2 regions of the Vibrio sp. C8 genome follow, and region 2 is predicted to be linked to the other one. Evidence: riboswitches for the same ligand, from Rfam matches in the RefSeq annotation. Region 2 holds a riboswitch; the other holds the start of a gene.

Region 1 (15,139 bases), on a different contig from region 2:
GTTATTGCGAAATTATCACACAGATAAGCACAAAATTTTGCTGATTAACTATCAGGAACATCATCTGATTAGACAAAATTTAAAAGCGTTAAAAATTACCAGTCCTCACTTTGAAACGATTCTGTTTAACGTTGATAAGAGGCTGCATACCGAAGAATTACTCACTTTTGGTAACTTAAAAGGGCTGTTTTATCAGGATGATACTCCTGAGTGTATCTGTGAAGGCTTAGGAGAAATAATCAACGGACAAAACTGGCTTCCACGTCATGCTTCAAGCCAGCTTCTACATTATTACCGATATCATTTTCAGGCTCACCACGCACAAGCTTCGGTTGACCTCACAGCAAGAGAAATTCAGATTTTGCGTTGCTTACAGACGGGGGCGTCAAATATGCAAATGGCTGAAAGTCTTTTTATCAGCGAGTTTACGGTGAAGTCTCATTTGTATCAGATATTTAAAAAGCTTTCGGTGAAAAACCGAGTTCAAGCCATCAGTTGGGCAAATCAAAATCTGCTTTCATAAATGCGTCTTTCAGCACATTTTCATTTTCATAACACAGAATGTGCTGAATCTCACGAAAGTATCATGCTAAAGTCTGCATTAAATCTATGTTTAAACATAACAACTCCGTTTTAAAACAAAAACAGATAGTTTAACAGGGCTAAAAAATGATCAAAAAATGCCTCTTTCCGGCAGCTGGCTACGGTACTCGCTTTTTACCAGCAACCAAATCAATGCCAAAAGAAATGATGCCTGTGGTAAACAAACCACTGATTGAATATGGCGTAGAGGAAGCGATTCAAGCTGGCATGAACGGAATGTGTATTGTGACAGGTCGAGGTAAACATTCGATCATGGATCACTTTGACATGAACTACGAGCTTGAGCATCAGATCCAAGGAACGAACAAAGAAGACCTACTGGTTGATATCCGAGACATCATCGAAACCGCTAACTTCACTTTCATCCGTCAACGAGAAATGAAAGGCTTAGGACACGCGATCCTCACTGGTAGAGAGTTAGTGGGTGACGAACCCTTTGCTGTTGTTTTAGCGGATGACCTTTGTGTCAATGAAGAGAAAGGTGTTCTTGCACAGATGGTAGCACTGTACAACCAGTTCCGCTGTTCAATCGTTGCAGTACAAGAAGTTCCCGCAGACGAAACACACAAGTATGGTGTGATCTCGGGTGAAATGATCAAAGACGACCTTTTTCGCGTGGATGACATGGTAGAAAAGCCAGAACCGGGCACAGCACCAAGCAATCTGGCTATCATTGGTCGTTATATTCTGACTCCTGATATTTTCGAGTTAATCGAACAAACTGAGCCAGGTAAAGGCGGTGAAATCCAAATCACTGACGCGCTATTAAAACAAGCAAAATCAGGTTGCGTTTTGGCCTATAAATTCAAAGGCAAGCGCTTTGATTGTGGTAGCGTAGAAGGTTATATCGAAGCGACAAACTACTGTTTTGAAAATTTATATAAGAAAAACGAACAGCAAGTTGCATTGGCGAAACACTCTACCCAGAAGAGCTAATACTCTCGACAGTAATCTTCAAAAGAGCTGCAATCAAGCAGCTCTTTTTTATTGGTCAACTGTTTTTATATCCAGTATTTCTTGCACATTTCTCACTCTATGTAATACTTGCTCGACTTAGCCTTTAACGAAGCCAAAGACAGAGCAAATCAAATGGACAAAATTGAAGTACGTGGTGCTCGAACCCATAACCTGAAAAATATCAATCTCACGATTCCCCGTGACAAGCTGATCGTCATTACCGGACTTTCTGGTTCAGGGAAATCATCTTTAGCCTTTGATACTTTATATGCCGAAGGTCAGAGACGTTATGTTGAATCTCTCTCTGCCTACGCTCGCCAGTTCCTGTCTTTGATGGAAAAGCCCGACGTAGACCATATTGAAGGTCTATCACCAGCAATTTCTATTGAGCAAAAATCCACATCTCATAACCCGCGTTCAACAGTGGGTACCATTACCGAAATCTACGATTATTTGCGATTGCTGTTTGCTCGTGTCGGCGAACCTCGTTGCCCAGAGCATAAAGTTCCACTTGCCGCTCAAACAATCAGCCAGATGGTAGACAAAGTATTAGAGCTGCCTGAAGGCTCTAAATTGATGCTGCTTGCTCCTATCGTTAAAGAGCGAAAAGGTGAACACGTTAAAACGTTGGAAAATTTGGCCGCACAAGGTTTTATTCGTGCGCGAATTGATGGCGAGATCTGCGATTTGTCCGATCCACCGACGCTTGAACTGCATAAAAAGCACACGATTGAAGTTGTGGTTGACCGATTTAAAGTGCGTTCTGACTTACAACAACGTTTAGCTGAATCATTTGAGACAGCTCTTGAGCTCTCTGGCGGCAACGTTGTGGTTGCACCAATGGATGAAGAAGGCGAAGAGCAAATATTCTCCGCCAACTTTGCCTGCCCACATTGTGGTTATAGTATGCGAGAGCTTGAACCTCGCTTGTTCTCATTTAACAACCCGGCTGGTGCATGTCCAACGTGTGATGGTCTTGGTGTACAACAGTATTTTGACCCAAGCCGAGTGATTCAGGATGAGAAGTTGAGTTTGGCTGAAGGCGCAATTCGCGGTTGGGATCAAAAGAACTACTATTACTTCCAAATGCTCAGTTCTTTAGCTGCCCATTACGACTTTGATTTGCAAACGCCTTTCAACAAACTAGGCAAGAAAATCCAAGAGATCATTCTTCATGGCTCTGGTCGCACCGAAATCGAATTTAACTATATTAATGACCGAGGTGACATCCGAGTTAAGCGTCATCCGTTTGAAGGAATTCTGAACAATCTCGAGCGTCGCTATCGTGATACGGAATCCAACTCAGTTCGTGAAGAGTTAGTGAAATACATTTCTAACAAACCATGCAGCCATTGTGAAGGTACACGTTTACGCCTTGAAGCTCGCAACGTATTCGTCAACGACACGCCACTACCGCAAGTTGTAGAACTCAGCATCGCTGATGCGCTGCAGTTTTTCCAATCCCTGTCGCTTGAAGGTCAACGAGCTCAAATTGCAGAAAAGATCATGAAAGAAGTGAATGATCGTTTGCAGTTTTTGGTCAATGTCGGTCTGAACTATTTAAACTTATCACGCAGTGCAGAAACTCTCTCAGGTGGCGAAGCACAGCGAATCCGCTTAGCAAGCCAAATAGGTGCGGGGCTGGTTGGTGTGATGTATGTTCTCGATGAACCATCCATCGGTCTCCACCAGCGAGATAACGAAAGATTACTTAAAACCCTAGAACATCTGCGCGATTTGGGGAATACCGTTCTTGTGGTTGAGCATGATGAGGATGCCATTCGCATGGCTGATCATGTGATTGATATTGGCCCGGGAGCTGGTGTACATGGTGGTAACGTTGTAGCTGAAGGTAACGTCACAGATATTATCAACAACCCTAACTCCCTTACAGGCCAATACCTAAGTGGTGTGAAAGAGATTGAAATACCTAAACAGAGAACACCAAAAGACGCGAAGAAAACAGTTGAGCTTCTTGGGGCATCTGGCAACAACCTAAAAGATGTCAATCTTTCTATCCCAGTCGGATTATTTACTTGTGTAACAGGGGTTTCCGGTTCAGGTAAATCAACACTGATCAACGATACCTTCTTTAATATCGCGCATATCGCATTAAACGGTGCAACCACATCAACACCCGCACCATACAAATCGATAAAAGGATTAGAGAATTTCGATAAAGTTATCGATATTGACCAGAGCCCAATAGGCCGTACACCTCGCTCAAATCCTGCGACCTATACTGGTATTTTCACTCCGATTCGTGAGCTGTTTTCAGGCACGCAAGAATCTCGTTCACGCGGTTACAAGCCAGGACGCTTTAGTTTTAACGTCCGAGGTGGTCGCTGTGAAGCGTGTCAGGGCGATGGGGTAATCAAAGTTGAAATGCACTTCTTACCCGATGTGTACGTCCCTTGTGATGTGTGTAAAGGAAAACGCTACAACCGCGAAACATTAGAAGTTCGTTACAAAGGCAAAACGATCGATGAAGTCCTTAACATGACAGTTGAAGACGCTCATGAATTCTTTGAACCTGTACCTGTGATAGCTCGTAAACTGCAAACGCTAATGGACGTAGGTTTGTCGTACATCCGCCTCGGTCAGTCTGCTACGACATTGTCTGGTGGTGAGGCTCAACGCGTCAAACTCTCACGTGAACTGTCCAAACGAGATACGGGTAAAACACTTTATATTTTAGATGAGCCCACCACAGGTTTGCATTTCCATGATATTCAACAACTGCTCAATGTATTGCACCGCCTGCGTGATCACGGAAACACAGTTGTCGTTATTGAGCACAATCTTGATGTAATTAAAACCGCTGACTGGATAGTTGATCTGGGCCCTGAAGGGGGACAAGGCGGTGGTGAAATTATTGCACAAGGTACACCTGAAGATGTGGCGAAAAGCAAAGTTTCCCATACCGCTCGTTTCTTAAAACCGATGTTGAAATAGAAAAGATCTGTAGAAACTGAAAAAAAACGGTAAATTAGGGCCAATCAGCCCTAATTTATCTGCTCCAATAAAGCAGCTTTCTTCGCAAAGGACATTGACCCCCTATGGCAACCTTGCTGTTAAGCGGAACACAACTTGAACCACAAGCACCGAGTGTGCCTAAAAACAAACCGTTCCTGATAACGGTTGGCTTTGTTTATCTCATAGCAATGCATGTTTTTATGCCAAATTTAGGTGGGGATGGGTTGTTGCTCCCCTTCAATGCAACGACTTGGCTTGCGATCAGTATTCCCTTAGCTCTTGGCTTATATCAAATGAGTAACTACCAACGTTTGAGATATTCCAAACTGACTATCGGTCTTTGGGTTTGCTGTGTGATCATGACGCTTCCGCTGTTTTTTGCTAACGCACAGTGGTACAGCGAACTAACCAGAATCATTGGTTTATGGGCTGGATTTTCACTTTTCTTAGTACTACAACAATTTCATTTCAGTAATAAAAACAAGCAGAAATTACTTCTGTTCATTGTCTTTGCTAGCCTCATTGAAGCACTATTTGGCGTTTATCAATACTGCGTTTTACACGCTGGAAATATCTTTAACTATGATACGGTAAAAAACCTGCCTTACGGTATCTTTCAACACCCTGATGCCATGGCCAGTTTCCTTGCTACCGGCCTTGTGCTTTCTGGATACTTATTGGCTCGCCAACCGAAAAAATACAATAAAAAACTCAGTGAAGTGAGCTTACTTTACATCACACCAGTCATCTCAACACCGCTAGTAATCGTTTTGCATTCTCTGGTTGGATGGATATCTGCTGCATTAGGTGTGTTACTTATTCTTCCTTATCTGTATCGTTTTTCACCTCACCAGCGTTTTATAAACTGGGTTTTGGCCACTGTTTGCGGATTAATCATTGGCTTAGGCACGCTGTATTTACAACACAATCAAGAGCACGTTGTAGAGCCTTACCTTTCATCCGTTCCTTATAGCAGCGTTCTTCCTCAAGCCATTGATATGCTGGTTGAAAAACCATTTACAGGCTATGGTTACGGCAAGTTTGAGTCGAGTTATATCCTGTATACCGCTAGACAACACCAGCTCAATCCAAACTACAAAGTAGGAATTCCATCAATGGAACATCCTCATAATGAGTTTCTATTTTGGGGGATTGAAGGCGGATTATTACCCGTATTAGGAATAGCTTTAGCGGCGAGCTTTGTACTGATTCGGATATACTCAGCGAAGAAAGGTACCCGATTGGCAATGTTCGCTTTGTTACTGCCAATCGTCATTCACAGCCTAGTTGATGCGCCTTTCTACCAGTCGAGCATTCATTGGTTAACGTTTATGATATTGCTGTTCTGGATTGACCAGCGCGTAGCGAAATATCGTGTGTTTCGTTTTAGCAAACTCAGCAGAACACTATTACGAATCACCAGTTTAATTCTACCAATCGTCACCTGTTTTTATATCGTGAGTGTGCTACATACCAATTTCTACCTGACTAAATTTGAAACATCGAACCCAAAACAACTGGATATATTAAATAAAGTCGTCAATCCAGTACTCATCAAAGACAGATTAGATTGGGAGATGTATAGCACTTATTTAGATCTAGGGTTAAACGAGAGGAAATACGAATACATCCAACCTTATATCGACTGGTCTTTGAAGATTATTCAAAGCAAACCAAGACCGGGATTGTATGAAAAGTTGATCATGGCTTATCAGGCGATTGGCGATACCAGCCGAGCGGAACAAACCAGAACTGAGGCCGCATTCCTGTTTCCCGAATTAGATTTTAGCCATATTCAATACCGAGGCTTAATCGATAACTCGGAACAAACAGAGACCGATTTAGAATAAAAAGAAAGGTGGCTTTCGCCACCTTTCTTTATTAATCGAAACTTTATTGATTCAGAGATTCTTCCAGCGCTCTGAGACACAAAGCGATATTTTCAGAACGGGCACCATAACCCATAACACCAATACGCCACGCCTTACCAGCTAGAGCTCCGAGCCCTGCACCAATTTCCAAATTGTATTCATTGAGAAGATGGCTACGAACTTTAGCGTCATCAACACCCTCTGGAATATAAACCGCATTCAGTTGAGGTAGGCGATATCCTTCTTCCACCACAAATTTGAAACCCATTTGTTCTAAACCAAGCTTGAGTTTTTCATGCATAGCTTGATGACGAGACCAAGCATTCTCCAACCCTTCATTTTTCAAAATCAACAATGCTTCGTGCAGTGCGTATAAACTGTTCACGGGGCCAGTATGATGATAGCTGCGTTTATTACCGCCTCCCCAATACCCCAACACTAAACTCTGATCTAAAAACCAACTTTGGATCGGCGTCTTTCTCGCTTGGATCTTATCGATCGCTTTTGCTGACAGAGTCAAAGGTGATAATCCCGGCACACAAGAAAGGCACTTCTGACTTCCAGAATAAACCGCATCCAATTGCCATTCATCCACCAGCAGTGGAACGCCACCTAATGAAGTCACGGCATCAACAATCGTCAGCATATTATTTTGCTTAGCCAAAGCGCCAAGTGTTTGAGCGTCACTCAAAGCCCCTGTTGATGTTTCAGCATGGACGAAAGCAAGAATTTTTGCATCGGGATGTTGCCTGATGGTTTGCTCTACTTTGCTGACAGATACTGGCGTGCCCCAATCATCATCGACCGTGATAGCAATTCCGCCACAACGGACTACGTTTTCACGCATACGCTCGCCAAAGACACCATTGCGGCAAACAATTACTTTATCGCCGGGCTCAACCAAATTGACGAAACACGCCTCCATGCCAGCGCTACCTGGTGCAGATACTGCGATGGTAAACTCGTTTTCAGTCTGGAAAGCATATTTAAGTAGCACCTTTAGCTCATCCATCATAGCGACAAACAGCGGGTCTAAATGGCCAACCGTTGGACGGCTTAGAGCTTGTAATACTTGAGGAGAGATATCCGAGGGACCAGGCCCCATAAGAATTCGATGCGGAGGGATGAAGCTTTGTATAGTCATAGGTGCTCCCAGTTATTAGTAGTAATAAGCTTTCACGGACGAAAATGTAGAGTACGGCAGAATCAAGACGACGGCAATTCGACAGAGGTCTATGCTGGCTGACAATTTCGACACATTTATTTTCATTTATCACAAATTTACAATTGACAACAGTTTCACAAAGCCGTTCAATGAGTGAGCTAATTATCCCTTACTCATTAGGGTTGTATGCGTGAGCTGATTTGAGCACAAATCGTAGCCGCACAGATACAACACTAAGCAGGAAGGGATAACAGAAGAGGAGCACTGCCCAGGCAGATGTTTTGTGGAGCCTCAACTCCAAAACAAAACATTCAGGGGGAGCAGTGCCGAGATAAATCAAAGTTGTGGATTTGATTTATCGGTTGTCAGGGTTGAATCCCTTCAACTGTCATCGGTGCTATGCTGATGAAGAGCTTCTGAGGAATTTTATACAACCTGCCTGTTGTTACTCCCCTCTATTTTGCTCTAAGAAACTCTCTTCAAAACATTGGAAGTTGGATTACCAACCTTTTTTATTTCTAGGAAGTCCGGGAGAAATGTAGTGAGCGCATTTAATGTCGCCAAGTTTGGTGGAACAAGTGTTGCAAATTTTGAAGCAATGAGCCGTTGCTCTGCAATTATCGAAAATAACCCACAAACACGATTAGTCGTCAGCAGTGCTTGCTCTGGCGTAACGAACTTACTTGTTGAACTTGCTAATGGCGTTCAGGATGCAGATCAAAGATTAAGCATCATGAAACAGTTGGCTGATATTCATGATTCGATTATCGACCAATTGTCTGAACCGACCCAAGTAGAAAAAGAAGTTCATTCGATGCTAGATAGCATCGCTAGCGCTGCCGAAGCTGCATCATTTCAGTCCAGCAAAAAGCTAACAGATCATTTAGTCGCTTGCGGCGAACTGATGTCAACCTATATCTTGACCCAGTTAATGCGTGAGCGCGGTGTTAATGCCGTTCGCTTTGATATTCGTGAAGTACTAAGGACAGACAGCCATTACGGCCGAGCCGAACCACAAATCGAAGAGATCGCGAAACTGGCTCAAGAAAAATTGGCCCCACTTTGTGCGGAATATGTGGTTGTTACTCAAGGATTTATCGGTTCCGATGAACAAGGCAATACCACAACACTTGGCCGTGGCGGCAGTGATTACTCGGCTGCTCTAATTGCTGAATCGGTAAAAGCTTCCGGTTTAGAGATTTGGACGGATGTTCCGGGGATCTACACAACCGATCCTCGCATTGCACCTAAAGCCGCTCCAATTCCAGAGATCAGCTTTAGTGAAGCCTCTGAAATGGCGAACTTTGGTGCGAAGATTCTCCACCCTTCAACACTGGTTCCTGCACTGCGTCATGAAATCCCTGTTTTTGTCGGTTCTTCAAAAGAACCAGAAAAAGGTGGCACCTGGATTCGTCAACAAGTCGAGAACTCACCACAGTTCCGAGCGCTAGCACTACGCTGCAATCAAACTATGGTGACGTTACGCAGTGCGAAGATGTTCCATGCGTATGGTTTCTTGGCGAAAGTATTCGAAGTTTTGGCGAAATACAAAATCTCGGTAGATCTTATCACCACTTCAGAGATCAGTGTGTCGCTGACGCTGGATAAAACGGACACATCAGGCGGTGCGCCTGAGCTGCCACAAGAAGCAAGAGAAGAATTACAAGAGCTTTGTACTGTAGAAGTTGAGCATAACCTTTGCCTAGTAGCATTGATTGGTAACCATATGGAAACCAAAGGCTATGCGAAAGAAGTGTTCAGCACCTTAGGTGATTTTAACTTGCGTATGATCTGCTACGGAGCAAGCGACCACAACCTTTGCTTCCTCGTCGATGCTCCTGAATCTAAAGCCGTGATTCAGAAGCTGCATTTGGATCTGTTCGAGAACCGATAATCAGATAACTCATCACATAAAACAAAGGTCACCAAACGGTGACCTTTTTCGTTTCTATGCTCGATAATCCTAACCGTTAATGTTAGGACCCAACCATTTTTCAGCTTCAAGGATGTCCCATCCTTTACGCTGTGAGTAACTCTGAACTTGATCATCTTGAATCTGAGCAACGGCAAAGTAACGAGAATCAGGATGTGAGAAATACCAGCCAGAAACAGATGCTCCCGGCATCATGGCGTAACTGGTTGTTAGTTCCATACCAATCTTCTCTTGAACACCTAATAGCTCCCAAATCGCGCCTTTTTCCGTATGTTCAGGACAAGCCGCATAACCCGGTGCTGGGCGAATACCCTGATATTTCTCGCGAATCAAATCTTCATTACTTAGATTTTCATCAGGAGCATAACCCCAAATCTCAGTACGCACTTTCATATGCAGATATTCAGCAAACGCTTCTGCCAAACGGTCAGCAACCGCTTGAACCATGATCGCGTTGTAATCATCGCCTTGAGCTTTGAAGTCGTCAGCCAGTTCACGCTCGCCAATACCACCCGTCACAGCGAACATACCTACCCAGTCTTGTTTGCCACTATGCTTAGACGCCACAAAATCGGACAAGCAGTAGTTAGCACCTTTTGGCTTCTCGGTTTGCTGACGCAGGTTATGCAGCACTTTAATCACTTGTTGCCGTGATTCATCCGCATACACTTCAATGTCGTCATCCACACTTGCCGCTGGGAACAGACCACAAATACCGTTCGCCTTCATAAGCCCTTCGCTTTCGATACGGTCAAGCCAATCATTCGCATCTTTGAAAAGCTTACGAGCCTCTTCCCCGACCAACTCATGGTCAAGAATTGCAGGATATTTTCCAGACAGAGACCAAGTCATAAAAAATGGCGTCCAATCGATGTACTGACGTAAGACAGAAACATCAAAATCTTTAAACACATGAATACCCGGTTTAACTGGTGCCGGTGGTGTGTATACCTGCCAATCTATTGCAGCTTTGTTTGCTCGGGCTTGCTCTAAAGTCACAGGTCGACTCTTCGGTTTTTTACGAGCGTGCTGTTCACGCGTTCTTTCGTAATCAAGATTCAGACGTTCAACAAACTCGGGACGACGCTCATCAGAAAGTAGTGCTGAACATACGCCTACCGCGCGTGACGCATTGTTTACATATACCACGGGTTGATGATAGTTCTGCTCAATCTTAACAGCCGTATGCGCCTTTGATGTGGTTGCGCCACCAATCAGTAGTGGTAACTCAAATCCTTGGCGCTCCATCTCTTTCGCTACGTGAACCATTTCGTCCAAAGACGGCGTAATCAAACCTGACAGACCGATAATGTCGACATTCTTCTCGCGAGCCACTTTCAGAATTGTCTCGCACGGCACCATTACGCCAAGGTCGATGATTTCATAGTTGTTACATTGCAGTACAACACCAACGATATTCTTACCGATATCGTGAACATCACCTTTCACGGTTGCTAATAGGATCTTACCGTTTGTCGACCCAGCTTGTTTCAGCGCATTGATGTAGGGCTCTAGGTACGCAACAGCCTGCTTCATCACTCGGGCAGATTTCACCACCTGCGGCAGGAACATTTTCCCTTCACCAAACAAGTCACCGACTACATTCATACCGTCCATTAATGGACCTTCGATTACTTCAAGAGGCTTGGTCGCTTTAGCCCTAGCTTCTTCAGTATCTTCAACGATAAATTCGGTAATACCTTTAACAAGTGCGTGCTCTAAACGCTTTTCAACTGGCCAAGTACGCCATTCCAGTAAAGAGGCATCTTCCTCTTTGCCAACGGCGTTCTCTCGGTACTCTTCAGCGATGTCCAACAGACGCTCAGTGGCGCCGTCGTCGCGGTTCAAAATGACATCTTCAACCGCATTACGCAGTTTATCTGGCACGTTGTCGTATATCTCTAACTGACCTGCGTTTACGATGCCCATGTCCATACCATTCTTAAAACAGTGGTATAGGAACACCGCATGAATCGCTTCACGTACGTAGTTGTTACCGCGGAAAGAGAAAGAGACGTTAGACACACCACCAGAAATCATTGCATGTGGAAGCTCGCGTTTGATATCTGCAACGGCGTTGATGAAATCGAGAGCATAGTTGTTGTGTTCATCAATACCGGTTGCGACGGCAAAGATGTTCGGGTCGAAAATAATATCTTCCGCAGGAAAACCCACTTGGTCGACAAGAATATGATAGGCGCGACGACAGATTTCGATCTTACGTTCACGAGTATCTGCTTGCCCTACTTCATCAAACGCCATAACGATAACGGCTGCGCCATAACGACGAATCAGTTTCGCCTGATGAATAAATTTCTCTTCGCCTTCTTTTAGAGAAATTGAGTTGACGATACCTTTACCTTGAATACATTTAAGGCCCGCTTCAATCACTTCCCATTTCGAGGAGTCCACCATAATTGGCACTTTCGAGATTTCAGGCTCTGATGCACACAACTTAAGGAATCGTTCCATACACGCCATCGCATCCAACATGCCTTCATCCATGTTGATATCAATGATCTGTGCGCCGTTCTCGACTTGCTCGCGAGCAACATCTAAAGCCTCATCATAGAGTTCTTCTTTAATAAGACGTTTGAAGCGAGCTGAACCCGTAACGTTAGTACGCTCACCAACGTTTACGAATAATGTTTCTGGAGCAATGCTAAGAGGCTCTAAACCAGACAATCGACACTCTACGTTGATCTTTGGAATAGCGCGTGGAGCAACCCCTGCAACCACTTTAGCCATTGCTGCGATATGCTCAGGGGTAGTACCACAACAACCGCCAACTAGGTTGAGAAATCCAGCTTGAGCCCATTCGCCAATGTGCTCTGCCATATCTTCTGGTGATAAGTCATATTCACCAAATGCATTTGGTAATCCCGCATTCGGGTGTGCAGACACATAACATTCTGAAATACGAGAAAGCTCTTCGACGTACTGACGCAGCTCATCGGGGCCCAAAGCACAGTTCAAACCAAAGGAAATTGGACGAACATGACGCAAGGAGTTATAGAATGCTTCTGTAGTTTGACCGGACAGAGTTCGACCTGATGCATCAGTGATAGTGCCTGAGATCATGACAGGCAGTTCGATACCGAGTTCTTCAAACACAGCATCAACCGCAAAGGCACATGCTTTCGCATTCAAAGTATCGAAAATGGTTTCGATCAAAATCAGATCACTGCCACCTCTAATTAAAGCGCGTGTTGATTCAGAGTAAGCAGTGACTAGCTGATCAAACTCGACATTACGGTAACCAGGATCGTTTACATCTGGAGAAATAGAACAAGTACGGTTAGTAGGACCTAATACGCCTGCGACATAACGTGGTTTATCCGGTGTTTTTGCAGTCCATTCATCTGCAACTTCACGTGCCAATTTGGCTGCGGCAAAGTTAATTTCTTCGCTCAAAGATTGCATGTCGTAATCGGCCATTGCAATCGTCGTCGCGTTGAAGGTATTGGTTTCAAGGATGTCAGCCCCTGCTTGCAAATAAGCAGAGTGAATTCCTCTAATTAACTGAGGCTGAGTGAGAACTAAGAGATCGTTATTTCCTTTTAGATCACAATGCCAATTGGCAAAACGTTCACCACGATAATCTTCCTCTTGCAATCTATGCTCTTGGATCATGGTGCCCATGCCACCATCAATCAACATAATACGTTGCTTCAATTGCGCTTCGATCTGGCGCTTTAGATTACTACCCACAGTACAGCCTCATTATTCCTTTATTGCTTGTTCGACATCCTATCACACATTGATTAGAAATCTAGACGTCTAAAACATCTAAATGACACAAATGCGTTCGTTATAAAATTGATAAATCTATAGGTAAAAAGTGTTTGCTATTTGTTCATCATCAAAGGACAATTTCGCTCACATTTAGTTACATTTGAAGAAGAAAATGTCGGTCTACTATACTCTGTGCTTTCTATCTGCTGCTGCAATGATGATTGCTTTTTTAAACAGTAAGATAGGTAAAATGCAAACCACAATAGCCATTACTGCTGGCTCTATGGTGCTCTCATTATTAATCCTTATTGCTGGTCAGAATGACTGGTTCCATCTCACTCAAATCGCAACGGAAACAGTCACAAGCATAAATTTTGAAAGCTTTCTGCTAAAGGGGATTTTAGGCTTCCTTTTATTTGCTGGCGGCCTCGGTATTAAACTCCCTCACTTAAAAGATCAAAAATGGGAGATTACTGTGCTCGCACTAGGCGCGACTCTGTTCTCTACCTTCTTCATTGGATTTGGCCTGTACGGCTTCTGTTACTTTATCGGTATTCATTTAGATCTTGTTTACTGCTTATTGTTTGGGTCGTTGATTTCACCAACCGACCCAATAGCAGTATTGGCTATCGTGAAAAAGCTCAATGCTCCTAAGCGAATCTCAACCCAAATCGAAGGTGAGTCGCTGTTTAACGACGGCTTCGGTTTAGTAATATTCGTAACTATCTTTACAGTTGCTTTCGGTAAAGAAGCGCCAACAGTAGGAAGTGTAGTCGCATTATTTGCGCAAGAAGCGATTGGCGGCATCATTTATGGTTTCCTACTAGGACTATTGTTCCACTACTTGATTAGCGCAACCAACGACCACTCAATGGAACTCTTACTGACTATAGGTGTACCAACCGCTGGTTATGTATTTGCAGACGTAATCCACGTGTCAGGCCCATTAGCCATGGTGGTATCAGGCATCATGATTGGTAACTGGACACGCTTTATTGGTTTCTCTAAAGAGAGTGAAGAACATCTCGATCACTTCTGGGAGTTGGTGGACGAGTTCTTAAACGGCGTCTTATTCCTTTTGATTGGTATGTCGATGCTTCTTTTCAAATTCCACGAAGAAGACTGGATCCTAATGGCTTTTGCTGTACCACTAGTACTGGCAGCCCGTTACTCTAGCGTGTTTGTCTCATATATAGGCTTCAAGCGTTACCGTAAATATAACCCTTGGTCGATAAAGATCTTAACATGGGGTGGACTACGCGGAGGCTTAGCTCTAGCGATGGCATTATCGATTCCTTCAGGAATGATGGTCATCCCAGATAAGCTTATCGACGTTAAAGAGCTGATTCTGGTAATGACCTACGCTGTTGTGGTGTTCTCTATTCTGATTCAAGGTTCTACAATCACTCCGATGATTGAAAAAGCCAAACTGAAAGAGAAAGAGATGGAAGAAGAGAATGCTCAACACAGCGATATACAAGAAAGCCAACAACAGAATGTCTAAGCATTAATCTTCAGGAAAGCAGCAACCTAGGTTGCTGCTTTTTTTTTGCCATTTGTTATGCACCAAAGAAGCATGGCCAATTTGCCTAGCCCTCCTTCCTTTAGCCCCACCATTAGTTCTCCTTTCATCTCCTTGCTCATAAGAACGTGATACCGTTGATCTATATTCTTATAAAACCATTGTTTAAAGAGAACAATAAGCAAAGGTACATGTAGCCCCATCAACGAGCATCAACTCAAGTATCGAAGCTTTAGCATCGCTCAATATTGTTGTTGAGTGGAGTGAGTGAAGAGGAAATGAAAAAGTAGGAAAGTAACTACTCTGGCTCAGGAGAGGTCATGTATTAAAAGTTAAAAGACTAGTTACTTATGAATAGTTTCTTTTTATTAAACAAA
Region 2 (15,139 bases):
AGTTCAGGAACGCCAGCAACTTTTTCTTTTAAGAAATATTCCACCGCTTTTACGTCGTGGTTAGTTGTGCGTTCGATATCTTTGATACGTTGTGCATCAGCTTCGCTGAAGTTTGCTGCAACGCTATCAAGGAAATTGTTTGCTTCTTCACTGAATGCAGGAACTTCTGCAATCTCAGCTGTTGCTGCAAGCTTCTGTAACCAGCGAATTTCAACGATAGTACGGTATTTAAGTAAGCCAAATTCACTAAAAATACTGCGTAGTGCAATAGTTTTACTGCCGTAACGGCCGTCTACTGGTGAAACAGCAGTCAATGCTGACAGTTCCATGATCTTCTCCTGAATTGGTTTCTAAATTTCGTGTGCTTTATACCAGTATCAATGGCAATTGTCACGAATATTGCGCAAACGATTGCGCGAGATTTCTGCTACTCAAAAACGATGAGTAAAAAAATTAGCTCGCATGGTGCGAGCTAAAGATTACATTCTGGCCAGTAATATCTTGGCTTGATCAACCATCTTCTTACGTCCGAAGACTAGGTGAAGACGTCGGCCGCCCACTTGACGCCAAAGCACTGCACAACGAATACCGGATAATAGTAGTGCGCGCACTTTTTGTTGGTTAGCGGTTTGCTGTAATACCTCTGGAGTACCTGCGACTTGAATACGAGGGCCGATAGGGCTGATCACATCGAGGTAAACACTCGCTAAGTTGCTGATCATCTGTTCATCAAGCAAATCAAAATGTTCAACTTGACGTTCGATCATTTGAATGCGATCACCCAGTTGAGACATCGCATCTCTGCGGCTGGTTAGTTTACGCTCTAAAGCCAGTAAGCTAATAATATAGCGAGTAATGGCACTGCCCGTAGGGGTGCTATCAATGCCATTGACCAGACACTCAAGACCAACTTTCAAATCGGCTTCGCTACCGAAAACACCAATAGTATTACTTGGATTCGTTGCCAAAATTGCACGCAATGAAGTTTCAAACGCGTCTGAATCACAGTAACCGTCTTTCGCTACTTTTTGCACTAAAGCGACAGCTTGGCAAATTCCAGCAAATGCGATAGTTCGGTCATAAATTGTGTTAGCCACGTAAATACTCCTTAAATACGTTGTTCAATAATGCCGCCACCTAGGCACACATCGCCTTGGTAGAAAACAGCTGACTGTCCTGGGGTTACTGCGACTTGTGGGTCATCAAACATAACCTTGATGTTGTTGTCATCCACAGGGATAACGGTACAAGGAATGTCAGTTTGACGGTAACGTGTCTTCACTGAGCAGCGGAACGCTTCTTTCACTGGCGTACGATCAACCCAATGTAGTTGTGAAGCCATTAATCCGTATGATTTCAGTAACGGATGGTCTGCGCCTTGTACTGCGATAAGCACGTTACGTTTAAGATCTTTCTCTGCTACGTACCATGGGTCTTCGTTACCGCCACCACCTTTTTGACCACCAATGTGCAGGCCTTTGCGTTGCCCTAATGTGTGGTACATAAGGCCTTGATGTTCGCCAATAACTTTACCTTCAGGAGTTTCAATTTTACCCGGTTGAGCAGGCAAATAGCGAGACAAGAAGTCTGTAAATTTGCGCTCACCGATAAAACAGATACCGGTTGAATCTTTTTTCTTCGCAGTGATTAAACCTTGCTCTTCAGCAATACGGCGAACCTCTGGTTTTTCTAATTCACCGACCGGGAACAAACTGCGTGCAACCTGTTCGTGGCTCAGCGTATATAAGAAGTAGCTTTGGTCTTTATTATTGTCTTTACCACGTAGCATTTGCGGTTTTTCACCCTCTCCTACGAAGGTACGACGAACATAGTGACCCATAGCTATATAGTCTGCATCTAACACTTCGTCTGCAAACTCTAAAAATGCTTTGAACTTGATTTCTTTGTTACAAAGAATGTCCGGGTTTGGTGTGCGACCCGCTTTGTATTCCGCTAAGAAATATTCGAACACGTTGTCCCAGTATTCCGCTGCGAAATTAATCGTGTGTAAATAGATACCAAGTTTGTCGCAGACAGCCTGTGCATCGGCAAGGTCTTCCGCTGCCGTACAATATTCTTCGTTATCGTCTTCTTCCCAGTTCTTCATAAACAAGCCTTCTACCTGATAGCCTTGTTGTTGAAGAAGATATGCTGAAACGGAAGAATCAACGCCACCTGACATGCCTACAATGACTTTCTTTTGGCTGTTTGCGTTGCGGTTATCTGACATGACTTAATACCACTTGATTGACTTGGACGCAGATTCTAACAGAAAGACTTTTTTGAGGACAGATCAGAGACAGAGTTCACACTTCTGATTTGGTGTATTTCATCTTCATTTATGTCCTAAAGAGACATGTAATCGTTCTCTAAATTTTTTGTGTAAAAAACTTTATCCACGTAAACGTTTGCTATCCTTTGTTGAGTTGCTGCCTTACTGGACGCAGGGTAAAATTCCGGCTCTTTTCTTCTCACGCACCTAAATTATCGTTATGAAATTTCCTGGCCAACGTAAGTCAAAGCATTACTTTCCAGTCGATGCTCGTGATCCATTAGTCATCCAAGCGCAAGATAATAAGAGATTATCTCGCACACATATTATCGGTATTGATCAGACGTTGGTTGATATTGAAGCGAAAGTGGATTCCGAACTCATTGAGCGTTATGGTCTGAGCAAAGGACACTCTTTAGTCATTGATGATGAGACCGCTGAAGCTTTATACACTGAATTAAAGCAAAATGGTTTAATCAAAAATGAATTTGCGGGCGGAACTATCGGCAATACCTTGCACAATTATTCTGTGCTAGCCGATGACCGTTCAACGTTATTGGGTGTGATGAGCCAAGATATTAAAATTGGCAGCTACGGTTATCGTTATTTATGTAATACCTCTAGCCGGATGGATCTCAATTATTTGCAAGGTGTTGATGGAGCTATCGGGCGTTGTTTCGCTTTAATTACAGAAGACGGTGAGCGTACTTTTGCAATTAGCGAAGGCCAAATGAATAAGCTTCACCCAGACAGTATTCCTGAAAAAATATTTAAAAATGCATCAGCGTTAGTGATCACTGCATATTTAGTTCGTTGTAAAGAAGGCGACCCAATGCCACAAGCGACAATGCGCGCAATTGAATATGCTAAGAAATATGATGTGCCAGTTGTATTAACGCTAGGAACAAAATTCGTTATTCAGGATGACCCTCAATATTGGCAGGAATTTTTGCGTGATCATGTTTCTGTTGTTGCAATGAATGAAGATGAAGCGGAAGCATTAACCGGTGAAAGTGATCCATTAATGGCATCGGATAAAGCATTAGATTGGGTTGATTTAGTTTTATGTACCGCAGGGCCTGTTGGTTTATATATGGCGGGTTATACCGAAGAAGAAAGTAAAAGAGAGACTTCTTTACCATTATTGCCGGGAGCTATTCCAGAGTTTAATCGCTTCGAATTTAGTCGCCCAGCAACAAGACTGAGCTGCGAAAATCCGACTCGAATTTATTCTCATATTTCACCTTATATGGGCGGCCCGGAGAAAATTAAGAATACGAATGGGGCAGGTGATGCAGCGTTGTCAGCATTACTTCATGACATGGCAGCGAATAAATACCATAAAGGTAATGTGCCAAATTCAAGTAAGCACCAACATAACTTCTTAACCTATTCTTCTTTCTCACAAGTTTGTAAATATGCAAACCGTGTAAGTTATGAAGTGTTAGCCCAGCATTCTCCACGTTTATCTCGAGGTCTTCCTGAGCGTGAAGATAGCTTAGAAGAAGCGTATTGGGAAAGATAAAGGTAACCTTTACCTGAATAACGTATTATTTATCAATATCACTAAATAATACGTATAAAAAAGGCTCCGAATTCGGAGCCTTTTTTGATAACTAGAAAATTAAATTTCGAATTGTTCTAGAGATTTGCCTTCATCTAAAGCTTTTTGAATTGCTGAAGGTGTACGGCCTTGGCCTGTCCAAGTTTTCTCTACGCCATTGTCCATGTATTTATATTTCGCTGGACGAGGTGCGCGTTTGCCTTTTGCTTTTGATTTAGTTTTTGTTTCGCCAGCAAGAGCAGAAATTAATGCTTCAACGTCAATACCGTCATTAGCAATTTGCTCAGCAATTGCTGCTAATTTCGCTTCTTGTTCAGCTAGAGCAGCTTGTTCTTTTTCTTCAGACTCTCTGCGCTCTTCAACTACGATCGTTAATTTATCAAGCGCTTCTTCAAGTTGCTCTAAAGTTAGATCGCGTGAAAATGCACGAAGACTACGAATATTTAATAGAGTTTTAGTGATTTCCGACATTTCTTAATCCTGTTTAATTAAATAATTAACGGGGTAATAATAAACCGACTTATTAGTTCTTACAATATAATTAAGCCAACATTAATGTAAATATTCTGAAATTTCCACAATAGCAGTAATTAAAGTTAGCCTGTTAAAACTTAGCCTTAAAAAAAGAAAGGAAATATTAGGATTTCAGAGTGTCAGGTACGGACTAATTTTATGCAATTAATGTAATTAGGTCTAAAACACTTTGAGCTCGATTGTGAAATATAATTCATTCACGCTGTGAATAAATAGAGGTGATGAAAAATGAAATTGTATGTTGCATTGACAGTTTTGTTAAGTACAATACGTCACACCTAAAGCGGAGTATGCTCAATAATCACGCAATATTAAGTTTGCGCAGGTAATTGTTCTATCTTCGACGTAGAGGAGCGATATTGATAAGTATCCAGTATTGGGGTGATGCCAATGAATACCGGAGAAAGGCCATATCGCCGAAGTTAGTCAGGTCATCAATCTGCTAGCTGGGGTTGTCATCGAATAGGGGCAACACTGCCATAGTCTATATTGTTGTTAAACTATGGAGCGCTACTGTAGGGTTGGGTGGAGTGTTCACTTCCCTTTCGCTTAGTTCAACATTAATCGCATTGAAATTATTCGATGTGGTTTATCTGCAGTAGATCTCTAACCGAAATATTATTGGTTTTTGAAGATCATGAATTTATTAGATTTTGCTTCGTCTCCTTTGTCACTAGTCCCTGCGTTAGTGGCGTTGAGTCTTGCTATTATTACTCGTCGTGTACTTGTTTCTTTAGGAATGGGTATTGCCCTTGGTGCGTTATTACTTGCTGATTACTCTATCGGCAATGCGATTAGCTATGTCGGCACAAAAGTAACCAACGTATTTATTGAAGACGGCGGTCTGAATACTTGGAACATGAGTATTGTTGGCTTCTTGCTGCTGTTGGGTATGATGACGGCACTATTAACGCTTTCTGGCGGCACTCGTGCATTCGCCGAGTGGGCCCAAGTTCGCGTAAAAAGCAAACGTGGTTCAAAATTGCTTGCTGCGTTTTTAGGGGTTTTCATTTTCGTTGATGACTACTTCAATAGTTTAGCGGTTGGCTCAATTTCTCGTCCCGTTACTGACCGCTTTTATGTTTCACGCGCTAAACTCGCTTACATCCTAGACTCTACTGCTGCACCAATGTGTGTTGTTATGCCTGCTTCAAGCTGGGGCGCATACATCATGACGATCATCGGCGGCATTTTAGTGTCACACGGTATTACTGAATATTCTGCGCTTGGTGCTTATCTGCGTTTGGTTCCTATGAACTTCTATGCGGTATTCGCACTATTAATGGTGTTCGCAGTTGTTTGGTTCCAAATGGATATCGGTCAGATGCGCCAACACGAAATTAATGCTTCTCAAGGCCAAGGTTTTGACGAAGATACGTCTGAAAACGACGAACAAGCCCGTGATCTAAATGACGAACTTGATATCCGTGAAAGTGAGAAGGGTAAAGTTTCAGACCTTATTTTCCCAATCGTACTACTGATTATCGCAACCGTTGGTTCAATGTTGTATACCGGTGGACAAGCACTGGCAGCCGATGGTAAAGCGTTCAATGTCCTTGGTGCGTTTGAAAATACCGATGTTGGTACATCACTTATTTACGGTGGTTTAGTCGGTTTAGTGGTTGCTCTGTTCACCGTAGTTAAACAAGGTATTTCGATCACTGAAATTGCACGTACGCTCTGGATTGGTGCTAAATCTATGTTTGGTGCGATTTTAATCCTTGTGTTTGCTTGGACAATTGGTTCAGTCATCGGTGACATGAAAACGGGGGCGTACCTCTCTTCTTTAGCCCAAGGTAATATCGACCCACATTGGTTGCCAGTAATATTATTCTTGCTATCAGGCATTATGGCTTTCTCTACTGGTACTTCTTGGGGCACGTTCGGTATCATGCTACCAATCGCAGGTGATATGGCAGGTGCAACTGAAATTGCTCTGATGCTACCTATGCTGAGCGCGGTACTAGCGGGTTCTGTATTTGGTGACCACTGCTCTCCAATTTCAGACACCACTATTTTGTCTTCTACAGGCGCGCGCTGTAATCATATTGACCACGTGGCTACTCAGCTTCCATATGCTCTAGCGGTCGCAGGTGTATCATGCGTTGGTTTCATTGTTCTTGGTATGACCCTATCGGTACTGGCTTCGTTAGCGGCATCCACAGTGGCATTTATCGCAGTGTGCTTTGTATTTAACGCATTGGCAAAATCTAAGTTGGTTACCCTCAAAGAAGCTTAATATTTTATATTTCTGCATATTAGAGGAGGCTTTAGCCTCCTTTTTTTGTGCTCGAAAAGTAGCAGTCAGAAAAAGATGACAAAAAGTGAAAGTTTTTGTTGAAAAATGAGACGAGCTTAGATAGTGTTGAAAGCAATCCAGTGAACACATTCGGTGTAATTAAGTATGCGTAATTTTGTAATGAACATTCATCATCACCATCATCCCTAAGAGTCTTTCGGGAGATGTACGCATACCCGGGAGACAGGATTCTCCCGGTGGTTAAAATCAAAGTATTATCAGATTTATGACCCTTGGGAGACAACTCTTCCAAGGGTTTTTTACTATCTGGTTTAATAAAATTTTTAAAGATTTCAATATATTACGAAGGAAGAATGTAATGCAAACACAACGCCTAAGAATCGCAGTTCAAAAGAAAGGTCGTTTAAGCAACGAATGCCAGAGCCTACTAAAGAAGTGTGGGGTTAAATTTAATGTTATGGGTGAACGTTTAGTAGTTCACTCGTTAAATATGCCAATTGACCTGCTTCTTGTACGTGATGACGATATCCCTGGTTTGATTATGGATGGCGTAGTTGACTTGGGCTTTGTTGGTGAGAACGTGTTGGAAGAAACCCGTTATGACCGTATTGCTCTAAATCAGCCAAGTGAATTCGTTGACCTACGTCGTATGGACTTCGGTGGTTGCCGCCTTTCAATCGCAATCGACAAAGATGTGGAATACAACGGCCCACAAGATCTTAAAGGCAAACGTATTGCAACTACCTATCCTCAACTTCTAAAAGCGTACATGGCAGAACAAGACATCGATTTTAGTACCTGCATGTTAACTGGCTCAGTTGAAGTAGCTCCACGTGCAGGGCTAGCTGATGCGATTGCTGATTTGGTTTCAACAGGCGCTACCCTTGAAGCCAATGGCTTAAAAGAAGTTGAAGTGATTTTCCAATCAAAAGCGAAGCTGATTCAACGTACTGGTGAATTTGCTCCAGATAAAGCAGCGTTGATTGACCGCCTTCTGACTCGTATGAACGGTGTCCAACAAGCGAAAGAATCTAAATACATCATGCTGCACGCACCAGTCGAAAAACTACCTCAAATCACGGCACTACTTCCTGGTGCAGAAGACCCAACGGTATTGCCACTTTCTGCTGATAAAACTCGCGTAGCCGTACATCTCGTCAGTGCTGAGAACTTGTTCTGGGAAACAATGGAAAAGTTAAAAGCCCTTGGTGCAAGTTCTATTCTTGTATTACCAATTGAGAAGATGATGGAGTAATCCCGATGAGAACAATTGTTTGGCAATCGCTGAGTGAAACTCAGCAAGACTCAGTATTGGAACGTCCAGCTATCGCTAAAGGTGCGAATATCACTGCTGCGGTTGCGGAAGTTATTGCCAAAGTTCGAGCGGAAGGCGACTCTGCTCTATTGGAACTGACTGAGAAATTCGACAAGTGTAAGCCTGATTCAATTCGTGTTTCGGCTGAAGAAATTGACGCGGCATGTGAGCGTCTTGATGATGAAATGAAGCAAGCGTTGGAATTGGCTTACAACAACATTTCTAAATTTCACAAAGCACAAAAAGCAGCACCGATTAAAGTAGAAACTATGCCGGGTGTTGTGTGCGAACAGGTAACTCGTGCAATCAACAAAGTGGGCTTGTACATTCCAGGCGGTAGTGCGCCACTACCATCAACAGTATTAATGCTCGGTGTCCCTGCGCAAATTGCTGGTTGCCGTAAAGTGGTGTTGTGTTCTCCTCCACCGATTGCCGATGAAATTCTTTATGTCGCTAAGCTTTGTAAGATCGATGAGGTTTATAACGTCGGCGGCGGTCAAGCAATTGCAGCAATGGCTTATGGTACGGAAAGCGTAGCAAAAGTTGATAAGATTTTTGGCCCAGGCAATGCGTATGTAACAGAAGCAAAACGTCAAGTGAGTAATGATTTCCGTGGTGCTGCGATAGATATGCCAGCTGGTCCTTCGGAAGTGTTGGTGATTGCTGATGAAACGGCTGATGCTGATTTTATTGCCGCGGATCTGTTAAGCCAAGCTGAACACGGTCCTGATTCTCAAGTTGTATTGGTAACACCTTCTCCAGTCGTTGCGGATCAAGTGGCTGATGCGGTTCAAAAACAGCTTAAGTCGCTATCTCGCGCCGCAACTGCGGAGAAAGCCCTTGCATCAAGCTTAATCATAATTGCAGAGTCTTTAACTCAGGCGGTTTCAATTTCTAACTATTACGGTCCTGAGCATCTGATTGTTCAAACCAAGAATCCTCGTGAGCTTGTGCCACTGCTGGACAATGCAGGTTCAATTTTCTTGGGTGATTGGTCGCCAGAATCAGTGGGTGATTATGCTTCAGGCACTAACCACGTGCTGCCAACCTACGGTTATACTCGAACGTATTCAAGCTTAGGTTTAGCGGATTTTAGCAAACGTATGACAGTACAAGAGCTAAGCGCCGATGGTCTCAAAGCATTGGCACCAACTGTCGTAAAAATGGCCGAAGCTGAAGGTTTAGACGCGCACAAACGTGCCGTTACGATTCGTATAGAAAAACTCCTTGTTGAGAAGGGACAGAAGGCGTAATCATCATGGAAAAACTCGCTCGTAAACAGGTTCAGGAATTAACACCTTATCTCTCTGCTCGCCGTATTGGCGGAAGTGGTGATGTGTGGTTAAACGCTAATGAATCGCCATTCAACAATGAATACAAAACCAATTTCGCTCGTTTAAACCGTTATAGCGAATGCCAGCCACCTGAACTAATCAACGCTTATGCAGCATATGCAGGGGTGAAACCAGAGCAAGTACTAACTTCTCGTGGCGCTGATGAGGGTATTGAACTATTGGTACGTGCTTTCTGTGAGCCAAACCAAGATGCGATTTTGTTCTGCCCGCCGACATATGGCATGTACGCAATCAGTGCTGAAACTATTGGCGTTGAACGCAAGAAGGTACCACTAACCGCAGAATGGCAGTTAGATTTAGCCAACATCGAAGCCAATCTGGAAAATGTAAAGCTGGTGTTTGTTTGTAGTCCTAACAACCCAACGGGGAATTTGGTTAAGCGTGAGGACATTGTTGCTCTGCTAGAAATGACCAAAGACCGCGCTATTGTTGTAATGGACGAAGCCTATATCGATTTCTGTCCAGAAGCGTCAACGGTCGATTTGCTAGCACAGTATCCAAACTTGGCGATTCTACGAACCTTATCAAAAGCATTTGCTCTTGCTGGCCTTCGTTGTGGATTTACTCTTGCCAATGAAGAGTTGATTAACGTGCTGCTAAAAGTCATCGCACCTTATCCAGTACCAGTCCCTGTAGCTGAAATTGCGACTCAAGCGCTATCAGAAGCTGGTCTTGCTCGTGCTAAATACCAAGTGCTGGATCTGAATGCCAACCGAGCTTACATGCAAGTTGGTCTTTCGATGATCAATGGTGTGCAAGTGTTTGAAGGTTGGGGCAACTATTTGCTGGTTAAATTCCCAGATGGTGACGCTTTGTTCAAAGCCGCATGGGATTCAGGCATTATCTTACGTAACTCGCCAATTGAAGATTGTGTGCGTATTAGCGTAGGCAATAGAGAAGAGTGCGAAAAGACCGTCGCGTTTATTCGTAACTACTACCAATAGAAAGGATTCTACAATGAGCACCCAACAGAAAATTCTCTTTATCGACCGTGACGGCACCTTAATTGTTGAGCCTCCGGTGGATTTTCAGGTTGACCGTTTAGACAAACTTAAACTGGAACCATTTGTTATTCCAAGCTTGCTCACGTTGCAAGACGCTGGTTATCGTTTAGTGATGGTCACCAACCAAGATGGTCTAGGCACAAGCAGCTACCCACAAGAAGACTTCGATGCCCCACACAACATGATGATGGATATCTTCTCTTCTCAAGGTGTGAAGTTTGATGATGTGTTGATTTGTCCTCACTTCGAAAAAGATAACTGCTCTTGTCGTAAGCCTAAGTTAGGGATGGTGAAAGAGTATCTTCAAGGCGGCAAAGTCGATTTCAAATCATCGGTTGTGATCGGTGACCGAGTCACGGATCTGCAACTGGCAGAGAACATGGCTATTCGTGGTATTCAGTACAATCCTGAAACTATGAACTGGCTACAAATCGTTAAAGATCTGACGGTTAAAGCTCGTACTGCAAGTGTTGTTCGTAAGACGAAAGAAACCGATATTAAGGTAGCGGTGAATTTGGACGAGACGGGTGGTAATGAAATCGAAACAGGTCTAGGTTTCTTTGACCATATGCTGGATCAAATCGCCACTCACGGTGGTTTCCAATTAAAGCTTAAAGTGAATGGAGACCTGCACATCGACGACCACCACACGGTTGAAGATACCGCTTTGGCTCTTGGTCAGGCGATTAAAGAAGCCTTAGGTGATAAGCGTGGTATCGGTCGTTTTGGTTTTACTCTACCAATGGACGAATGTTTGGCGCAATGTGCATTAGACCTGTCAGGTCGCCCTTATTTGAAATTTGACGCTGAGTTCAGCCGTCCGGAAGTGGGCGATTTATCAACCGAGATGGTCTATCACTTCTTCCGCTCACTGACAGACACGTTAGCGTGCACTCTGCACTTGTCTTCGTCTGGTGAGAATGACCACCACATTATTGAAAGCTTGTTTAAGGCGTTTGGTCGTACTCTACGCCAAGCTATTCAAGTACAAGGAAACGAATTGCCAAGCAGCAAAGGGGTTCTCTAATGGGAAATGAAACCGAAATGGAACAAAAAGTCGTCATTATTGATACTGGTTGTGCCAACGTTTCATCAGTGAAATTCGCCATTGAACGTCTTGGTTATCCAGTCACGATTTCAAAAGATCCAGCAGTGGTTCTTGCTGCCGATAAACTGTTCCTACCGGGGGTAGGAACTGCCAGCGAAGCGATGAAGAACCTAGAAGAACGCAATCTTATCGAGCTAGTTGCGAAGGTAGATAAGCCGCTACTTGGCATCTGTTTAGGAATGCAGTTACTGGGCAAGCTTTCTGAAGAGAAAGGACAGAAAGCGGATGATATCGTTGAATGCCTTGGCTTGGTCGAAGGTGAAGTTCGCTTAATGCAAACTGGTGACTTGCCATTGCCACATATGGGCTGGAATACCGTTTCAGCTACAGCTGGTAACCCGCTTTTCAAAGACATTGAAGAAGGTGAGTACTTCTATTTCGTACATAGCTTCGCAATGCCTGTGGGTGACTACACGATCGCACAATGTGACTACGGAAATCCGTTCAGTGCAGCGATTCAAAATGGCAACTATTACGGCGTTCAATTCCACCCAGAGCGTTCATCAAAAGCCGGTTCTAAATTAATTCAGAACTTCCTAGAGCTCTAAATGATAAATGGAAGCTGTAAGCGATAAAGCGGCATATCGAATAAGGAACAGAAATGATTATTCCCGCATTAGATTTAATTGAAGGCCAGGTTGTTCGCCTATATCAAGGTGATTATGGTCAAGTGACAGAATATAAAGTCGACCCAGTAGAACAATTTAATTTATACAACAAAGCTGGCGCTGACTGGCTACACCTTGTTGATTTAACCGGAGCTAAAGATACCAGTGCTCGCCAGTTGGACCTGATTGCAAAATTACTGGCAGGCACTCCAGCCAATATTCAAATAGGCGGCGGTGTACGCAGCGAACAAGACGTAATTGATTTGCTAGAAGCAGGCGCGCAACGCGTTGTGGTTGGCTCAACGGCTGTTAAACAACCTGAATTAGTGAAAGGTTGGATGACCAAATACGGCGCTGAAAAAATTGTGTTGGCTCTGGATATTAATATCGACGCTGACGGTACACGCAAAGTGGCGATTTCTGGTTGGCAGGAAGATTCTGGTGTCACCATTGAAGCACTGATTGAAGATTATCTGACGGTTGGTTTGAAACATGTACTTTGTACCGACATTTCTCGTGACGGAACGCTAGCAGGTTCTAACGTTGAGCTGTATGTAGACCTTTGCAAACAATACCCACAAGTTCAGTTCCAATCTTCTGGTGGTATTGGCAGTTTAGCGGATATCGAAGCACTAAAAGGCAGCGGTGTGGCAGGTGTGATTGTTGGCCGTGCATTACTTGATGGCAAATTCACCACAGAGGAGGCGTTCGCATGTTGGCAAAACGTATAATTCCGTGTCTGGATGTTCGCGATGGTCAGGTTGTAAAAGGTGTGCAGTTTCGTAATCACGAAATCATTGGTGACATTGTTCCGCTAGCAAAACGTTATGCGGAAGAGGGCGCGGATGAATTGGTGTTCTACGATATCACCGCCTCAAGTGATGGCCGTGTGGTGGATAAAAGCTGGGTGGCTCGTGTTGCTGAAGTGATTGATATTCCGTTCTGTGTGGCTGGTGGTATTAAGTCAGCAGAAGACGCTGCGCGCATTCTGGAGTTCGGCGCGGACAAAGTATCAATTAACTCACCAGCCTTGGCGAATCCTCAGTTAATTACAGATCTTGCGGATAAGTTTGGTGTGCAATGTATCGTTGTAGGTATCGACTCCTATTTTGATAAAGAGACGGGCAAATATCAGGTTTATCAGTTCACGGGTGATGAAGCGCGTACTAAAGCAACCAAGTGGGAAACCAAAGATTGGGTTCAGGAAGTGCAAAAACGTGGCGCGGGTGAAATCGTATTGAACATGATGAACCAAGACGGCGTGCGAAACGGTTATGATCTTGAACAACTTAATATGGTTCGCTCCGTGTGCCATGTTCCATTAATTGCTTCTGGCGGTGCCGGTGCAATGGAGCATTTCGCCGATGCGTTCAAATTAGCGAATGTTGATGGTGCGTTAGCTGCATCAGTGTTCCACAAACAAATCATCAATATTGGTGAACTCAAGCAATATTTAAAACAACAAGCAGTTGAGGTGAGACTATGAGCCTAGCGGAACGTATTAATTGGGAAAAGGTTGATGGTCTTGTTCCTGCAATAGTGCAGGATTTCGGTTCAAGCCAAGTGCTTATGATGGGCTACATGAACCAAGAAGCGTTAGCTAAAACATTAGAAACAGAGCAAGTTACTTTCTATTCGCGTACCAAACAGCGTTTATGGACTAAAGGTGAAACCTCAGGCAACGTGTTGCAGTTGAAAAATATTGCTTTGGATTGCGACCAAGACACCTTACTGGTAAAAGTGAATCCGATTGGCCCAACGTGCCATACAGGTACCACAACTTGTTGGGACGGCGATGTGCAAGAGGAATCACAAATGGTGTGGCTTCATCAACTTGAGCAGCTATTGGCTGCCCGCAAGAGTGCCGACCCAGACTCCTCTTACACCGCTAGCCTTTATGCGCGTGGCACCAAACGCATTTCGCAGAAAGTGGGCGAAGAAGGTGTTGAAGTTGCGCTTGCGGCGACGTCGGGCGATAAGGCGGAGTTAGTGTGTGAATCAGCGGACTTGATTTATCACTTGTTGGTACTGCTTCAAGACCAAGGTTTGTCGATGAGTGATGTGATAAATAAGCTCAAAGAGCGTCATAAGTAGTCGCTTATAGTCTATAAAAAAACGCCACAATGAGCATCCAAGTAATCAGAGTACTTGGTAGGCCAGCCATATATGATCACGGCACTTCGAAAAAGTGCCGTGTTTAATCTCAGAAACCGTAAAAACAGGTAGTGTTGAGCTACAAGTGAGCGACAGGAATATCCGCCACAAAGTGTCCAAGCAACGATTTTCGTACAGATTTCACTGATATTCCGTATATATTTAATCAAGGCGATCATCAACCCATCAGCTACAAATTCGGCTACCCTTGAAACTCGCTAAACGTCTGATTAGGTTGAATACAGACGATACAGTTTCTTCCTCCGTTTTTGGCATCGTATAGCGCTTGATCACAGAGCTGAATTAAACGTTCAAATGAAACATTGTTTCCTTGGTATTGAACAAGTCCAATACTGGCTGTTGACTGAATGGTTTGAGATTCCAATAAGTTCAATGGTGACGTTGCCCATGTCTGACGAAAGCGTTCAACAACGTTAAGCCCATCGCTTAGATTGGTTTCGGGCAGAAGGATGACAAATTCCTCGCCACCATAACGAAAACAGACGTCATTAATCCGTAAGATTGTTTTCGCTAAACTAGCAAATTCTTTAAGCACAAGATCTCCAACTGAGTGGCCATATTGGTCATTAACTTTTTTAAAATGGTCAATGTCGACCATTGCAATACAATAGGGGCGATCTTTTCTCTCGCTGGCCTTATGCATAACCTCAAGCCGTGACATTCCCTCACGTCGGTTAGGAAGCCCTGTTAACTCATCGGTAGAAGCCAAATCTGCCAAAGAATATTCCAATCGTTTTCTTTCAGTTATATCGAAGGCGACGCCTAAAAGCCCAGCTACTGCCCCATATGAGTCAGTAAAAGTTTGTTTGTGAAATTGTACTGCGTGAAGTAATCCTTGAGGTGAAGTAATCTCGGTTTCATAAATGTCCACACCTCCGCGGTCTAACAATTCTTTGTCTTTAGCAAAAAAGACATCCGCATCAGCTTTATCCCATATGTCGTAT

Evidence for each region. A riboswitch is a leader RNA that binds a small molecule or an ion and turns the genes downstream of it on or off. The one in region 2 is predicted to bind lysine.
Region 1: linked by a shared signal. The riboswitch ahead of lysC (lysine-sensitive aspartokinase 3) and the one ahead of ACRQQK_RS07565 (Na+/H+ antiporter NhaC family protein) in region 2 are both predicted to bind lysine.

Annotation. Positions count from the first base shown of each region.
Region 1 is NZ_JBPAOE010000013.1:277-15,415, reverse strand. It holds gene ACRQQK_RS09515 (LuxR C-terminal-related transcriptional regulator) at 1-523, shown strand, start outside; gene galU (UTP--glucose-1-phosphate uridylyltransferase GalU) at 670-1,539, shown strand; gene uvrA (excinuclease ABC subunit UvrA) at 1,693-4,515, shown strand; gene ACRQQK_RS09500 (PglL family O-oligosaccharyltransferase) at 4,620-6,386, shown strand; gene ACRQQK_RS09495 (pyridoxal-phosphate-dependent aminotransferase family protein) at 6,430-7,551, opposite strand; lysine riboswitch at 7,819-7,996, shown strand; gene lysC (lysine-sensitive aspartokinase 3) at 8,114-9,466, shown strand; gene metH (methionine synthase) at 9,536-13,216, opposite strand; gene ACRQQK_RS09480 (cation:proton antiporter) at 13,413-14,744, shown strand.
Region 2 is NZ_JBPAOE010000011.1:334,475-349,613, forward strand. It holds gene purB (adenylosuccinate lyase) at 1-329, opposite strand, end outside; gene hflD (high frequency lysogenization protein HflD) at 480-1,097, opposite strand; gene mnmA (tRNA 2-thiouridine(34) synthase MnmA) at 1,109-2,230, opposite strand; gene ACRQQK_RS07555 (inosine/guanosine kinase) at 2,493-3,797, shown strand; gene ACRQQK_RS07560 (H-NS family histone-like protein) at 3,897-4,307, opposite strand; lysine riboswitch at 4,709-4,891, shown strand; gene ACRQQK_RS07565 (Na+/H+ antiporter NhaC family protein) at 5,008-6,609, shown strand; His leader region at 6,798-6,933, shown strand; gene hisG (ATP phosphoribosyltransferase) at 6,989-7,885, shown strand; gene hisD (histidinol dehydrogenase) at 7,891-9,198, shown strand; gene hisC (histidinol-phosphate transaminase) at 9,204-10,244, shown strand; gene hisB (bifunctional histidinol-phosphatase/imidazoleglycerol-phosphate dehydratase HisB) at 10,258-11,331, shown strand; gene hisH (imidazole glycerol phosphate synthase subunit HisH) at 11,349-11,960, shown strand; gene hisA (1-(5-phosphoribosyl)-5-[(5-phosphoribosylamino)methylideneamino]imidazole-4-carboxamide isomerase) at 12,014-12,751, shown strand; gene hisF (imidazole glycerol phosphate synthase subunit HisF) at 12,733-13,506, shown strand; gene hisIE (bifunctional phosphoribosyl-AMP cyclohydrolase/phosphoribosyl-ATP diphosphatase HisIE) at 13,503-14,114, shown strand; gene ACRQQK_RS07610 (sensor domain-containing diguanylate cyclase) at 14,377-15,139, opposite strand, start outside.